Linked DNA regions of Alloacidobacterium dinghuense. The protein of the gene in region 1 interacts with the protein of each later gene in a pairwise test. Links are inferred from orthologs where the notes say so. Each region holds a gene or a part of one and is shown on either strand. Other genes may lie near its edges.

Region 1 (7,467 bases):
CGACGGCTCCGGCGATTTCGGCAAAGCCGGTGAGCGTGACCAGCATTTCTGGACGCGGGAATGCCGGAGGCACCATGCGAACGAGATCGGCGCGGCGCTTGCCCCAGTGCGCGGATGCCGTCAGCAGAAACATCGCGGCCACGGCTACACGTAGGCAATGCTGCCATGTCGCAAAGAACTCAGCGCCTGCCCATCCGATGAGGCGGCAGATGATGAGGGTTCCGGCGAGTACGAAGAATGGGATCATATCCTGGCTCTTCAGTACAACCATTAGATATATATCTTTTTGATACATGTCAAGTTAAATTCGACCCTCAAATTTCTGGAACTGAACTTTTCAGAACGCACTTACGAGGGTCACGGGCAGATGGATGAATCTTTTCAGGCAGATATGGCGAGCCTGCCTACTTCTGCTATGCTTCAGAATTTCAAACCAATAGCTAAGCGCTTGATTCTGCGAGTCGCTACTCAACAGAAAGCAAAGCATCTCAGATTATTTACAGCTAAGCCGCTGTGAAATGAAGGCGATAGCCGGGCGAAGGATTTGTCACGGTATCCTCTATCGACTCAGCAGGCGCGTGAGCCATCGTGGGAATCCTGATGGGAACCACCCTGTAACTCTTGAACCTTTTTCTTGGCGTGGTCGTGATGGGAACCTTCAAAGCAATGCTCCAGCATGTGCCGGAAGACATATTGAGTGACACCGAGTTGCACTGAGTTGCAGAACGAACAGCCACCCACGATATTTAGATGTTCGCTGCCCTGCGATGAATGGTAAGAAGGTTTTGCCCAAGGCACATCAACATTAAGACAGCCTGAAGCAGATCGGTTACGACCGTATTCATCCCTGTTACTCCCGTACTCATCCCAACGGTTGACGCCTTGCATTTGTAACCGTACTTTGAACACATTCTTCCCCCACAGCAGTTTAACGGCCCCGGCCAGCTTACTCGTTTGCTCATCTGGCTTCGGCAATGACTTGCAGGTTTGCAACAGCGCCCCACGGCTTTAGCTCCAGAACGGCTGACCTTTGGGAATTCCGCGCTGTTTCTGACCATCGACCGTGTTTTCAGGCGGAACGAATGCAAGAGCATGGAGGTCAGGCCTTGATGAGAATTCAACACGATGAAAGCGGACACGTACTAGTACTCGCATCTTTGAGCATGACTGTCCTTTTGGGCTTTACTGGCCTGGCAGCCGATGTGGGTATGCTCTTCCATGCCAAACGCAACTTGCAGATCGCCGCAGATGCGGCTGCCAGTGCCGGTGCGGTCGATTATCTGTACAACGGATCGACAACGTCGGCACAAACTGCAGGCAAGGCCGCCGCCAGCCTCAACGGTGTAACGGACGGCAGCGGTGGAGCAATCGTCACCCTGAATGTTCCCGCGTCCAGTGGCCCTAACTCTGGCTCGGCAGGCTTTGTGGAGGCGATCGTCAGTACACCAAACCCAACATTCTTCATGAAGCTGTTCAATCAGGGCTCTGTCACCGTGTCGGCCCGGGCTGTAGCTGGCGCACCTACTGCAGGAGGACCTTGCATCTGGCTCATGTCAAAAACCGGCACCGGGCTCAAGCTCAAGGGCGCCTATGACATCGAGGCTACCGACTGCGGCATCTACGTGAATTCGACTTCCTCCGGCGCTATTAGTGTTACTGGCAACGGCGGCATCATGAATTCAGAATTTGTGGATGTGGTAGGGAATGCCACTGGAAATCACACCACAGCGCCCACAGCCCCCACCCTGAATGCCGCACCTAGAAGCGAGCCATTGCATCCTCCCGACCCAAACCCGTTGACGGGCTCCGGCTGCGCCTCCGTCGATAGCAGCTCCACGACCCTTACCGGCAGCATAGCTGGTCCTGGTCTTGGTAGCGCGATTTGTTACACCAAGGCGATTACGCTGAATGGGGCGACCTTGGGTCCGGGAACCTACGCTTTCGGCAATGGCGTCACCATCAACGGGACAGTAACCGCCAACGGCGCGACAATCGATATTGCTGACGGCACCTACAACCAGCCCAGCAACACCACGATCAACTACACTGCATCCACGACAGTAAGCAACCCGTACAACGGCATCTCTCTCATGGTGCCCTCGACCAACAGCTCCTATCCCTGCAATTCAAGTAATCCTACGCAGTTGCAGCTGGTCTTCGGCAGCAGTTCTTCGCTCGACGGCATTATCTATGCTCCGTGCGCGCAGGTATTTTTGCAGGACAACGGCGGGAACATAACAGCCATAGGTATCGTCGCAGACTCGATGTACGATAACGCCTCGCTCATCACCATTCCCAATTACAGCGTCGTCCATCCCGACACATCGCCTTTCAGGGTGGTCACCCTGGTGGAGTAAGACGAGGAAGGAGATACGGCACGATGATCAACGCAAAGCTCGATCACCGCAGATGGATTCGGAGGATGGGTTGCGATTGCGGCCAATCGATCCTTGAATTGGCACTGGTTGCGCCTCTTCTGATCGTTATTCTCGTGGGTGCTGCTGAGTTCGGCCGACTCGCCTTTGCCGCCGTTGAAGTCGCGAACGCAGCCAGCGCTGGGGCCAGATATGGCGCACAGAACGGCAGCACGGCTTCCGACACAACCGGAATCTCGAATGCAGCCGCAAACGACGCAGGCAATCTCACCGGCCTCAGCACCACCTCCTCCATCTCCTGCATCTGCTCCGATGGCACAGCCGCCTCATGTACGGATAATTCCGCCTGCTCAACTTCTAATATTGAGGAAAACGTCACCGTTAACACGCAGGTGTCGTTCGATCCGCTGATTCATCTTCCCGGATTTCCAACAACATTCACGTTAAAAGGACAGGCGATACAAAAGTGCCTACAGTAAAAGGGCTGGTTGCCTCAATCGAAAGAACTGCCAAACGGCTCGTCGGAGGAGAATTCGTTCACAGGATCTGCATCCAGGAAGGCGCGGCGTTGGTCGAGATGGCCATTGCATCCGCGGTCCTCTTGGCTCTGTTGTTCGGCATCATCCAGATCGCCTTCGCGCTTTACACTTACGACTTCGCTTCCGAAGGAGCGCGGGAAGGTACCCGCTATGCCATCGTTCGTGGTTCAAGCTCCTGCACGAACACGCCCAATCTAACAAACTGCAACGCGACTGCCGCGCAGATTCAGAACTATGTTAAGGGCCTTGGCTATCCCGGTATCAACTCCAGCAACCTTACTGTAACCACCACGTGGTACACCGCTAGCGCAGAGCCAACCAGTTGGTCAATCTGCTCCAGCGGCACATGCAATGCACCAGGAAATGCGGTGCAAGTGGCAGTTACCTATGCCATGCCCCTCTGGATTCCCTTCTGGAAAAGACAGACAGTCAATATCAGCAGTAACTCTCAAATGATCATTGCCCAGTAGACAGAGCGGTAGCGCTAGCGGGAATCTAATGGAAACCACCCTAATCTACAGTTCAGAGGCGCAAATAGCTGCATAATCAGTCGATTCTGGTATGCTTCAGAATTAGCCGCGAGCACACGCGGCAGGGATTGGGAGAATTCAGGATTTATGGGAAAGAGCGTCAATAAAGTCATTCTTCTCGGCAATGTGGGTAAAGACCCCGAGATTCGCGCCACGGCGGGCGGCACCATGGTCGCAAACTTTTCGCTGGCAACCACCGATCGTGTTAAGGATCAGGGCGGGAACTGGAGCGACCGCACCGAGTGGCATAACCTCGTTGCCTTTCAGCGCACGGCAGAGATCATCCGCGACTACGTGAAGAAAGGCTCGAAGCTCTATGTTGAGGGCAAGATCCAGACGCGGTCGTGGGACGACAAGCAAACGGGCGAGAAGAAATACCGCACCGAGATCATCATCAATGATCTTTCACTGTTAAGCGGACGTGGCGAAGAAGGCGGCGGTGGCGGCTATACACGCGCAGCCAGCACTTCGTCCTTTGATCAGCGGTCGTCGGCTCCCACGGAGGACTACGGGCAATCGGCTGAGATCACGGACGACGATATTCCTTTCTAGACACGCACCTTGGCTTTCGTGTCCATTTACTCTTCAAATCTGTAATTCAGCAGTCGTCGGCTCTGTGGAAGAGTGGGAACGCACAGCGTTTTCCCAGCAAGGCGGCAAGCATCAACGTTCGAAACAGCCGCCTAGACATCGGGCCCCAACTAGTCCTTAAACAAGTGCGTCGCGTGAGTGATTGACGCACCTGCGCGCATCGCCGCCGCGACTATCGCAGATTCCGTCAGCATCGCATCACTTGCACCGGCTTGACGGGCTGCTCTTACATGCAACTCAATACAGTATGGACATTGCGTAGTCAGCGCAACGGCCACCGCCATCAACTGCTTGTGTAGGACATCGATGGCACCCTCTTTGAACGCCTCTTTATCAAAAGCCCAAAAGGCCTTCATCGTTTCAGGTGCATTCTCATCCAGCTTCTTCAGCCGAGTCAGATCCTTCATATCAAACATGTACGTAACTCCATTTCGAGTTTTTAGGACGCTTCCAAAGATAAGAGGTACGGGAAGCACGTTTCGTTACATGTTCGGAGGCCTTAAGAGTGACTCTCCAAACGCACGGGAGGCGAAAATTAGATCCCCCGAAGTCACGTAGCATAGCAGAGTTAATTCCAATGGCCTGCCCCTTGATCATTGAAGAGCGGGTTACCAGCACTCCATCATCTAAGACATCGTCTTGTATGACATCGTTCGCCAGTGCTCTCGCGCATCTGCACAGATTTTCCGTTTGTATGTTCCAACACCAGACGCTTGAGCCTTCCGCGAGCCCTTGATAGCTGAGTTTTTGCAGCGCTGTTCGACACTCCCAAAGCCTCTGCTGTCTCCTCAGTACTTAATCCATGTACATAATGCAGTTCAAAGGCCCTTCGCAACTTCGGTGAAAGACTCTTTGAAAGTCGCAGCACACGGTCCACAATTTCCAACCTTCGGCAGACCTCTTCCGGATTTGGCCGGTGATCCGATAACGACTGTGATGAAGAGTGATAGTTCGACGTTTGATCTTCTCCGTCCAGCGGAATGTGCACATGCCGAAGGTGCCGACGCAGTTTAGAACCGGCGGAATTAATGACGATTGAGGTTAGCCACGTTGAGAACTTTGCTTCTCCCTTGAATTGGTCTAAATGCCTATAAGCGGACAATAGGGCGTCCTGAACAGCGTCTTCGGCGTCAGCGATGTTTCCGAGACGGCGAAGTGCTATGCGATGGAAGGCCGGAAGGAGGCGCGAGATAACGCGAGTGAATTCTTCGATGTGATCTCGATCAGGGCTGGACGCTTTGGACCGATGATTGATATCTACTCTTGCGATTGTCATTCGAGTGATTTGAATGCCTAACGCAGTGCAAGTCAGATTCCAATGTGCGCCGCTTGCCAGTGTAGATCGTCTAAACAGAGCTATGCCAAACAAACCACGAAGACACCGCGCAGAAACACGAAGGGAGAGTGATCTGCAGAGGTTGCGTTGTGCCCCGCCATGAACCATGTTTCATTGGCATCCCATGTTGCGGGTAGTCGAAATTGGCCATCTGTCGCGCGATTAAGCCCCAGAAATATAATGAATTTGATCTGATTCAAAAGGCGCAGACATAATTGACTGTTGAAGGTGTCAATTACTCGTTGACACTTCAGCCATGGGAGCTGGGTCGACACACCAAACAATCCGCGAGTGCCCCCTTCGAAAACACTCGCCGGCTTCGAATCATGGTTATCGACCGATAAGACACCCCTGAAGTTGGAGAACAATGAGCGTAGAGCAATATGTCGAAGCTGTCCGCAAGGATGAGGAGTTCATCCTGTATCGGGACGAGCATACAAACCAGCCCGGCTCACGATCCGTTCTCCGGCTGGTTCCTGCTTCCCTCCATCCGGCGCTCGAGACCCTGAAGAAGATAGAGCACGAATACTCCTTAAGGGATGAACTGGATCCCGCCTGGGCGGTTCGGCCCTTAGCACTTTCCGATCACCGCGGGCAGACGGCGCTCTTGCTCGAAGATCCTGGCGGCGAAACTCTCGATCAATTCCTTTCAGAACCGATGCAAATAACGCGGTTCTTGCGCTTGGCTGTCGGTCTCGCAACGGCACTCAGCGGTTTGCACAAAAAGGAGCTGATTCACAAAGACGTAAAGCCTTCAAATGTTCTGGTTGACCCCGCGGGGCACGTCCGGCTGATGGGCTTCGGGATCGCATCGCGCCTTCCGCGAGAGCGTCAGGCGCCCAAGCCTCCTGAGTTCATAGCTGGAACGCTCCCCTATATGTCACCAGAACAAACCGGGCGAATGAATCGCTCGATTGATTCGCGGAGCGACCTCTACTCTCTAGGGGTAACGCTTTACGAGATGCTTACCGGCGATCTTCCATTCGCGGCGTCCGATCCGATGGAATGGGTGCACTGCCATATTGCGCGACAGCCGATGCCACCAGGTGAACGGATAAATGGCATACCTGGTCCGGTGTCGGCAATCATTATCAAGTTGCTGGCCAAAACTGCCGAAGACAGATACCAGGCAGCTTACGGCGTGGAGCGTGATCTTCAGCACTGCCTTGCAGAATTGGAAACGCAACATCGCATTGACGAATTCCCGCTTGGCAAACAAGACACGTCAGACCGACTGCTCGTTGCGGAGAAATTGTACGGGCGAGAATCCGAAATCGCCGCCTTGCTCGCCGCCTTCGACCGGGTTGTGGCTGACGGCAGCCCGGAGTTTGTTCTTGTCTCCGGCTACTCCGGTATCGGCAAGTCCTCCGTCGTCAATGAGCTTCATAAATCCCTTGTTCCTTCGCGTGGCCTTTTCGCATCGGGCAAGTTCGATCAGTACAAGCGCGACATCCCATATGCCACTTTGGCGCAGGCTCTTCAGAACCTTCTACTTCCGCTCCTGAGCAAGAGCGAGGTAGAGCTGAGCAAATGGCGCGACGCTCTTCATGAAGCGCTGGCTCCGAATGGTCAGCTCATTGTGGATCTGGTTCCCGAATTCAAGTTGATCATCGGGGAACAATTACCCGTTCCTGAACTTCCTCCACAAGACGCGCAAGGCCGCTTTCAATTGGTGTTTCGTCGATTTATCAGCGTATTCACGCGGCCTGAGCACCCGCTAGTTCTGTTCCTTGATGATTTGCAATGGCTCGATACTGCAACGCTCGACTTGATCGAGGATCTTCTGACTCAACCGGATGTGCGGCATTTAATGGTAATCGGCGCATACCGGGATAACGAAGTCGATTCTTCCCATCCGCTCATGCGAAAACTGGAAGCGATCCGCCAGGTTCGGGCAAGCGTCCAGGAGATTGTCCTTGCGCCCTTGGCCGTTGAAGATTTGGATCTGTTACTTGCAGATTCTGTTTATTGTGAACCGGAGCGTGCCACCCCGCTGGCTCAGCTAATCCACGAAAAAACCGCTGGCAATCCGTTTTTCGCTATTCAGTTTATCTCTGCACTTGCCGAAGAGGGTTTACTCATCTTCGACCACGGCA
Region 2 (7,671 bases), 790 kb from region 1 along the record:
AGCCCGACACTCCGTAGCCTGGGTACGATGCGGAACGCCAGCAATCCAATGCCAACTCCAACAGCCCGCGCAACGTTGCCCGGCAACAGGCGAAGCAGACGGACCAATCCCCAGACGACAGCGAACTCAAGGCTCTCTTGCATGAACGAAAATTAATTGTCAGTGTAAATGCAAAAGGAATTCGTAAGGCTGCAGCAGGGATGAAATAGAAAAGGAGCCGCTGGCGCGGCCCCTCTTCTATTTTGCAATCAAAGATGGCTATTCGCCTGACTGCTGTTGTGACTCATGGAAGTATTTGGCAATCGTGCGAAGAAACGGCCTTGAGTCTTCGGGTGGCAGCACATTTCCCTTCAGGACTTGATCAAAGGCATGCGGCCCGCCGTAGAACGTCGTCGTGTCATCGGTATTCTGGCTTACAGTAGTCCCGTCCAGATCGATGCCGGCAAAGAGTCCCTTGGTGCGCGAATAGGTCAGCAATTCCGCATGCAGCGTAACGTCGGTCGAAGCCTGCGCAGTACGCCCCACCGGTCCAGCCGCTGCAGAAGCATCCCCACCAATCTTGAACTTGCTCTTCAACAGATCCTGCAAGCCCTTGTCGTTCACCGCAACCAGCACCAGATCTGTCCCCTCGCCGCCGATTTGGAATCCAAATGAACCGCCCGCCATACGGATGAACACCGGACCGCTCCAGCCACGCCCTGTTCGGCAGGTGACGACGCCCTGCCCATACTGTCCGCCCACAATGAAGGCGCCCTTCTTGAGGCTGGGCACAACGGCAATGCAGGTTGCCTGCTTCACAATCGAGTCGGGAATTCCCTTGTCCGGAGTTTGCATGATCTCATCGATCACGGTCCTTGCATTCTCCAGACGCGTATCCAGAGCCGCCTTATCGCTGGCTGCAAGCGCCGGTAAAGACATTCCTGCAACACACAACAGCGCAAATAGCTTTTTCATGTTGATTCTTTTTCTCCCTACGGTCGATATTTGATCTTTCGCCAAATCGACGCCGACTCTCATCCTTCAGCAGAATGCTGTGTGCGTCAAGAAACTGGGAAACACGTTCTTCGCTTCAGACACTGTGATGCAGGGCACTCGTCTAGGGTTGAGTTGCAACGGCAACGTAGACGTAAAATTCAGGGCAGGGAAAGAGCCTGTGGATCAAAGATTGACAAATTGACAAGATGACCAGGGATGGGGAGATAAAGAAGAGAAAAAATGGGGTGGCCGTGCATTGATCTGCACAGGCCAGCCCCGTTCCCCAGATCTGCGTTGTTGCTAATAGGGTTTTACGGCTTTCCCGACAGACCCGCAAGATAACAGAGGTAGGATGGACCTAAGTAAGCCCTGAATAAGGGGATTTAGGGAGTTGAAAGTAGCCGATTCGAACGAATATCAGCTGTTTTGACCAGGACCGCCACCCAGCGCATGCTTGGCGGCATGAATTGAGAGCGCAATCCGGTTTCCCACGCCAACCTTCCGCATCATGCGTCCTACGTATGACTTAACCGTACGTACCTCAATTCCTAAAGCTTCGGCGATTTCCCTGTTAGAGCGAGCTGAAACCAGCAATTGCAGGACTTCCAATTCGCGGTGGGTGAATTGTGGGGCAGAGCGTGGTGAGATGGTCCCGCCATCGATCATTCGATCAACCAACAGCGAGAGCGTTCTCCTTGGCGCCCAAATCGAGCCGCTAGCCACGAGTTCGACCGCGCGGGAGACTTCATCGGGCGTGGCTGTATCCAGCAAATAGCCCTTCGCGCCAGCCATAATCGCCGCGATCACGCTCTCATCATCACCGTCTTCACTCATCACAATGATGCGAATCGAAGGCGTAGCAGCTCTCAGGCGCTCGATGGTTGTGAGGATCTCGGAGCGGACCATCAGGCTGATTACGGCAAGATCCAGCGATTCTGCGACCAACAAACCGTCAAGACCGGCATCGATAAGCTCAATGCCGCGAATTTCTTCAAGTATGCTGCGCAGGCCTTCTCGACGAATGGGTTCCACAGCAAACAAGCCCACTCGCAGGCGCTGCGCGTAAATGCGTTTCTCTTCCATCACAACTTCGGTAAAACAATTCCCTGTTGCTTCTGATACTTCCCGCGACGATCAGCGTAGCTGATCTCGCACACCTCATCGGACTGGAAAAACAGAATCTGGCAGAGCCCTTCGTTGGCATACACACGCGCCGGCAAAGGCGTCGTGTTTGAAATCTCCAAGGTCACGTAACCCTCCCATTCTGGCTCAAATGGGGTTACGTTTACGATGATCCCGCAACGCGCGTAGGTTGACTTCCCTACGCAGATAGTCAACACATCACGCGGAATCTTGAAATACTCAACAGAGCGCGCCAGTGCAAATGAGTTTGGGGGGATAATGACTGACTCGGCCTGCACCGTCACAAAAGACCGCTCGTCAAAGTCCTTGGGGTCAATGATAGCGCTATTTACGTTTGTAAAGATCTTAAATTCGTCAGAAACCCGCAAATCGTACCCGTAGGACGACAACCCGTACGAAATAACCCCTTCCTTTACTTGCTTTTCGCTAAAAGGATGGATCATCTGGTGTTTTGTGGCCTGTTCCCGAATCCAACGGTCGCTCTTAATTGACATGCAACTCCTCACCATGCTCTTTAAGCGTATCGCGAAATCAAAAAAAGTTGAATAATCCACTCAAAATGCGCATCTTATGAGTCATTTAGCGCATTGACAACACAGGAAAAGCTTTCTAGTATCCCTGTAGCCGTGAATCCCGGCGGCAATGCCTAAGAAATAGAGGTGAACGCGTTGATAAAACAAGACATTATCCATCACGTCATCGAACGCACAGGCCTGCCGCGCAACAAAGCTGAAGCGGCGGTGGATACGGTCTTCGAAAGCCTGAAAAAGGCTCTCGCTCAGGGCGACCGCATCGAATTGCGGGGCTTCGGAGTCTTTAATGTACGTCCCCGTAAAACCGGCATTGGCCGCAACCCACGCACGGGCGCGGAGGTAACCATAACCCCAGGCAAGGCGGTCCGCTTCAAGCCTGGTAAGGAACTGCACCTTCTCGATTCCTGACTTTTTGCTGCAAAAACCTGTCTGGAGCGAGGCAGCCTCACATCAGGCTTATTGCGTCCACATCCACAATCAAACTTCGACGCGGAATCCCAATTTCTTCGGCATGTGCCAGCACAGATCGCAGCCCGTTTCCGAGAACCTGGCGCTTTTCTGCTTTCATCACCAGGTGGAAGCGGTAAATGCGCTTGATTCGGGAGATCGGCGCAGTAGCTGGACCAAGCACACGTACGCCAGTCAACTGCGTCTGCTGAAACCATCGCCCGAGAGAGGAAGCCCATCCGGCGGCTTCCTCCAAATGCTGACTTTGAATGAGGACATTTGCCAGCACATCGAAGGGCGGATAGTGCATCCACCGTCTGTACTTCAACTCTCGTTCAACGAAAGCATGGAAATCGTGCTTGGCGGCACACTCAATCGCGTAGTGGCCCGGGTGGTATGTCTGAACAATAACCTTGCCGGGCAGTTCACCTCTGCCTGCGCGCCCTGATACCTGTGTCAGTAGCTGAAAGACACGCTCCGAGGCGCGAAAATCGGGCAGTCCTAGCGCATGGTCGCAACCGACAACCCCCACGAGCGTCACTCCGTGAATATCGTGACCCTTAGCGATCATCTGAGTGCCAACCAGCAGATTGATCTCACCCGAATGCAGGCGCATCAGCAGCCGTTCCAGATCATGTCGCCCGCGCACCGTGTCGCGATCCATCCTTCCGATACGCGCGCCCGGGAAAATCTCCTGTAGCCGTTCTTCGCCCTGCTGCGAGCCGGCACCCAGAAAATACAGGTGCTCGCTCTCACATTTGGGACATAGCTTTGGCACCGTCCGTTTGTAGCCGCAGTAGTGACACTCCAGGCGCTGACCCACGTGAGCATGCTGATCGTCGTTCGGAACAGTCTTGTGATAGGTCAGAGCGATGGCGCAGTTCTCGCATTCCAGCTTTTCACCGCAGGCCCGGCATAAAACCACATAGGAATAACCTCGACGATTCAGCAAAATAATTGCCTGTTCTCCGCGCTCCAGCGTGGCCTTTGTTTCTTCAATCAACGCCCGCGAAAAGAGTTGTTCCTGACCTGTCTCCTGAAACTCCCGCCGCATGTCGACCAGATCTACCATCGGCAGTGGGCGTTGATTCACGCGTTCATGCATTTTGATTTTTTCGTAACGCCCGCGCTGCGCGTTCCGCCACGATTCCAGCGACGGTGTAGCCGATCCGAGCACAACAACCGCGGATGATAGCTTCGCCCGCATTACCGCCACATCTCGCGCATGGTAACGCGGCATCTCTTCCTGTTTGTAGCTCGAATCATGCTCCTCATCGACGACAATCAGTCCGAGGTTTGCCACTGGAGCAAAGACCGCTGACCGCGTCCCCACTACTATGCGCGCATCGCCTCTGCGAATCCTGTGCCACTGCTCCGCGCGTTCCTCAGGAGTGAGTGCCGAATGCAGCAATGCAACCTCAGACGCGAAGGCGTGGTGCAATTGCGCCGCCATCGCTGGAGTCAAACCGATCTCCGGCACCAGGAGAATCGCGGACTTGCCGAGATCCAGTACATGTCGCATCGCCGCCAGGTATACGGCAGTCTTCCCTGACCCGGTAACACCATGCAACAGATACGGTCGAAACTCGTTCGAGGCTACAGCGGTGATAATGGCATCGAAGGCTGCTCTCTGCTGCATGTTCAGCTCATATTCAGGTCGTTTCACCCTCAGACCACTGAGATGAAAATCTGCCGCGCGCTCTTCAATCCGAACCAATCCGCGCTTCACTAGGGTGGCCACCGTCGATGCGGGCGTTGGCAACTTGCGCAATTCCGCCACAGGTAACTCGCCACCACCCGCACCGGCCAGTTCTGCAAGAATCGCTTGCTGATTTTCATTCAGCTTCGGAAGCCGCGCATTTTCAATCACCACTGCCCACCGCACCGTTCGTCGCGCATCGCGGGCATCTGCTTGCGTCTCTCGCGCGATCCAGCGCTTACGCAGCATGCCTTGAAGCAACTGCAGACTTGCTCCAGTGGAGGACCGCAACCGTGAAACCCTGGCTGTTCCCCCGCCCTCCAAGTAATTGAGAACCGCATATTCAAGGTTCTGCTCGCCGGGAGGAAGCTTTGAGCGCCGCGACGAGCCTCTCTCTGCGCCATCTTGCAGCACCTGCCGTCCTGTATCGGTAATCCGATACAGCACCATGCGCCGCACCTCGGCCATCAACGGCAGCATCGTCCGCAAAACCTCACCCAACGGAGCGATATAGTATTGCGCGATCCACTGCGCCAACTCCAGCAATGGACCAGAAATCAGCGGCTCCTGATCAAGAATGCCGATCAGAGCTTTTGCTTCGACCGGCGGAGCGTCGTCATGCACGCGTACCACGACACCAGCAAGCTTTTCATTGCGAAAGGGCACAAGGACGCGACAGCCGACGCCGGGAATCTCGCCATTTAACGCATAGGTAAAGGCGCGATCCAATGGAACAGGCAAGGCAACATCACAGAACTCAGGCATGGGCTACTGAGGCGAGAGTACCAGATGCGGTCACTCGAACGTCGAAGCGCAGCATTCCGCGTGGCTCGTGCCGAAAGTCAGCAAGCGGACTCCACTGTTACATTAAAAGTAAGACCCATGTTCTACCCAACAAATGATTTACGCATAAAAGCGACGAAGGTTGTCCTACCGCCGGTATTTCTCGAAGAAGAATTACCTGTCACCGAGCGGGCATCAGCGACTGTTTTTCAGGCCCGAAACGAGATCATCAACATTCTCAATGGAAGCGATTCGCGCCTTGTTGTGGTCGTTGGGCCTTGTTCCATCCATGACACCAAAGCTGCGCGCGAGTATGCCGGATTGTTGAAGAATGCAATCGACGAATTCGGGAATGAGTTGCGAATCGTGATGCGCGTCTATTTTGAGAAGCCACGCACCACGCTTGGCTGGAAGGGACTGATTAACGATCCTCATCTCGATGAATCTTTCCGTATCAACGATGGACTGAGACTGGCACGGCATCTGTTGCTCGATCTTGCGGAGATGGGCGTGCCTGCGGGGACTGAATTTCTGGATATGATCTCGCCGCAGTATGTTGCTGAACTGGTCAGTTGGGGAGCCATCGGCGCGCGCACTACGGAAAGTCAGGTACACCGGCAGCTCGCCTCCGGCTTGTCTTGCCCGGTCGGCTTTAAGAACGGGACCTCTGGCAATGTACAGATCGCGATTGAGGCCATCGTTTCGGCGGGACATCCGCATACGTTTCTTGGTACTTCGGAAACAGGCCAATCTGCGATTCTCTTTACGGCGGGAAATCCCGACTGCCACATCATTCTGCGCGGCGGCAGGCAGACGACGAACTACGATACGGCCTCTGTTGCCTCGACATCTGAGCAGATGGAAAAAGCCGGCGTTAAGGCTCGGATCATGATCGACTGCAGCCACGCCAATAGTGGCAAGGATCACAAGAAACAGGGTGTGGTTTCTCGCGAAGTGGCTACGCAAATTGCAGCGGGCGATCGCCGCATTATGGGTGTAATGCTCGAAAGCAATCTGATTGCGGGTTCACAGAACCTTGTGAATGGCAAGGCTCTTACGTACGGGCAAAGCATTACCGACGCATGCATCGACTGGACCGAAACCCACGGCCTACTTAAAGATCTGGCGGGTGCGGTTCGTGCGGGGCGATAAATGTCAGCCGGAAAGGCCGAGACACTTCATTGCAAAGCGCCATAAAGTTGCTTGGGGCGACGGGGCCTTCTGTGTAGACTACGCGCAAGCATGACCACGATTACGTCACCAGAAAAGCGCGGGAGCTTTGTCTCCGCTCTCGAGCGTTACTTCCTCTTTGAAGCGCTTGAAACAAACTGGCGCACCGAGATTCTTGCTGGCTTCACGACGTTTGTCACGATGGCCTACATCGTCTTCGTGAATCCGGCGATTTTGCACGAGACCGGGATGCCCGTTGCCGCGGTGACTGCGGCAACGTGCTGCTGCGCCGCCTTGGGCAGCATCCTGATGGGGGCGCTGGCAAACTATCCAATCGCACTCGCACCGGGGATGGGACTCAACGCTTACTTCACCTACACCGTGGTAAAACACATGGGCGTGCCATGGCAGACGGCTCTCGGTGCAGTTTTTCTTTCCGGCGTGATTTTTCTGCTGCTCACCGTCGGCGGCATTCGCCAGTTGCTGGTCGGTGCGATTCCGCATGAACTGCATGCGGCTGTCGCGGGCGGCGTCGGACTCTTTATCGCATTTATCGGACTACGAAATGCTGGCATTATCGTTGCCGACCCGGCGACCGTTGTGGGACTTGGGAATCTGCGCAATCCGCAGACTGCACTTGCCATCTTTGGATTGTTGCTCATTGCGCTGCTCCAGGTATTTCGCGTGCGCGCGTCCATGCTGATCGGAATTATGGGCACAGCGCTGACAGGGTGGGCCTTCAGCCTTGTACATTGGCATCCGGAGGCATACCGCTTCAGCGACATCACGGCAACAGCCTTTAAGCTCGACATCCGCGGGGCACTGCATATTGGCGTTTTCGAGATTATTTTTGTCTTCCTCTTCGTCGATCTCTTCGACAACATTGGCACGCTAGTGGCAGTGAGCCAGAAGGCTGGACTG

What was found. The genes of interacting proteins can lie anywhere in the genome.
Region 2: the proteins of H7849_RS12305 (region 1) and priA interact in binary tests that used the Escherichia coli proteins (3 or more experiments, as listed by UniProt). The link is inferred for Alloacidobacterium dinghuense from one-to-one orthologs.

Annotation. Positions count from the first base shown.
Region 1 is NZ_CP060394.1:2,992,280-2,999,746, forward strand. Bases 2,342-5,263 are described here. They hold H7849_RS12305 (single-stranded DNA-binding protein), read left to right. Parts: upstream 2,342-3,531; coding sequence 3,532-3,996; downstream 3,997-5,263. Other genes in these bases: H7849_RS12290 (pilus assembly protein TadG-related protein), read left to right, coding at 2,342-2,357; H7849_RS12295 (TadE/TadG family type IV pilus assembly protein), read left to right, coding at 2,381-2,854; H7849_RS12300 (TadE/TadG family type IV pilus assembly protein), read left to right, coding at 2,842-3,384; H7849_RS12310 (carboxymuconolactone decarboxylase family protein), read right to left, coding at 4,146-4,451; H7849_RS27420 (RNA polymerase sigma factor), read right to left, coding at 4,658-5,263. In the rest of the region: H7849_RS12280 (DoxX family protein), read right to left, coding at 1-247; H7849_RS12285 (hypothetical protein), read right to left, coding at 568-975; more of H7849_RS12290, read left to right, coding at 1,110-2,341; more of H7849_RS27420, read right to left, coding at 5,264-5,479; H7849_RS12320 (sigma 54-interacting transcriptional regulator), read left to right, coding at 5,739-7,467. UniProt on the Escherichia coli protein: Plays an important role in DNA replication, recombination and repair. Binds to ssDNA and to an array of partner proteins to recruit them to their sites of action during DNA metabolism. Acts as a sliding platform that migrates on DNA via reptation.
Region 2 is NZ_CP060394.1:2,197,722-2,205,392, forward strand. The notes cover bases 2,830-5,955. They hold priA (replication restart helicase PriA), read right to left. Parts: upstream 5,563-5,955; coding sequence 3,097-5,562; downstream 2,830-3,096. Other genes in these bases: H7849_RS08890 (HU family DNA-binding protein), read left to right, coding at 2,830-3,059; H7849_RS08900 (3-deoxy-7-phosphoheptulonate synthase), read left to right, coding at 5,680-5,955. Also shown: H7849_RS08870 (lysophospholipid acyltransferase family protein), read right to left, coding at 1-143; H7849_RS08875 (lipid-binding SYLF domain-containing protein), read right to left, coding at 259-954; H7849_RS08880 (LuxR C-terminal-related transcriptional regulator), read right to left, coding at 1,393-2,058; dcd (dCTP deaminase), read right to left, coding at 2,058-2,612; more of H7849_RS08890, read left to right, coding at 2,787-2,829; more of H7849_RS08900, read left to right, coding at 5,956-6,732; H7849_RS08905 (NCS2 family permease), read left to right, coding at 6,823-7,671.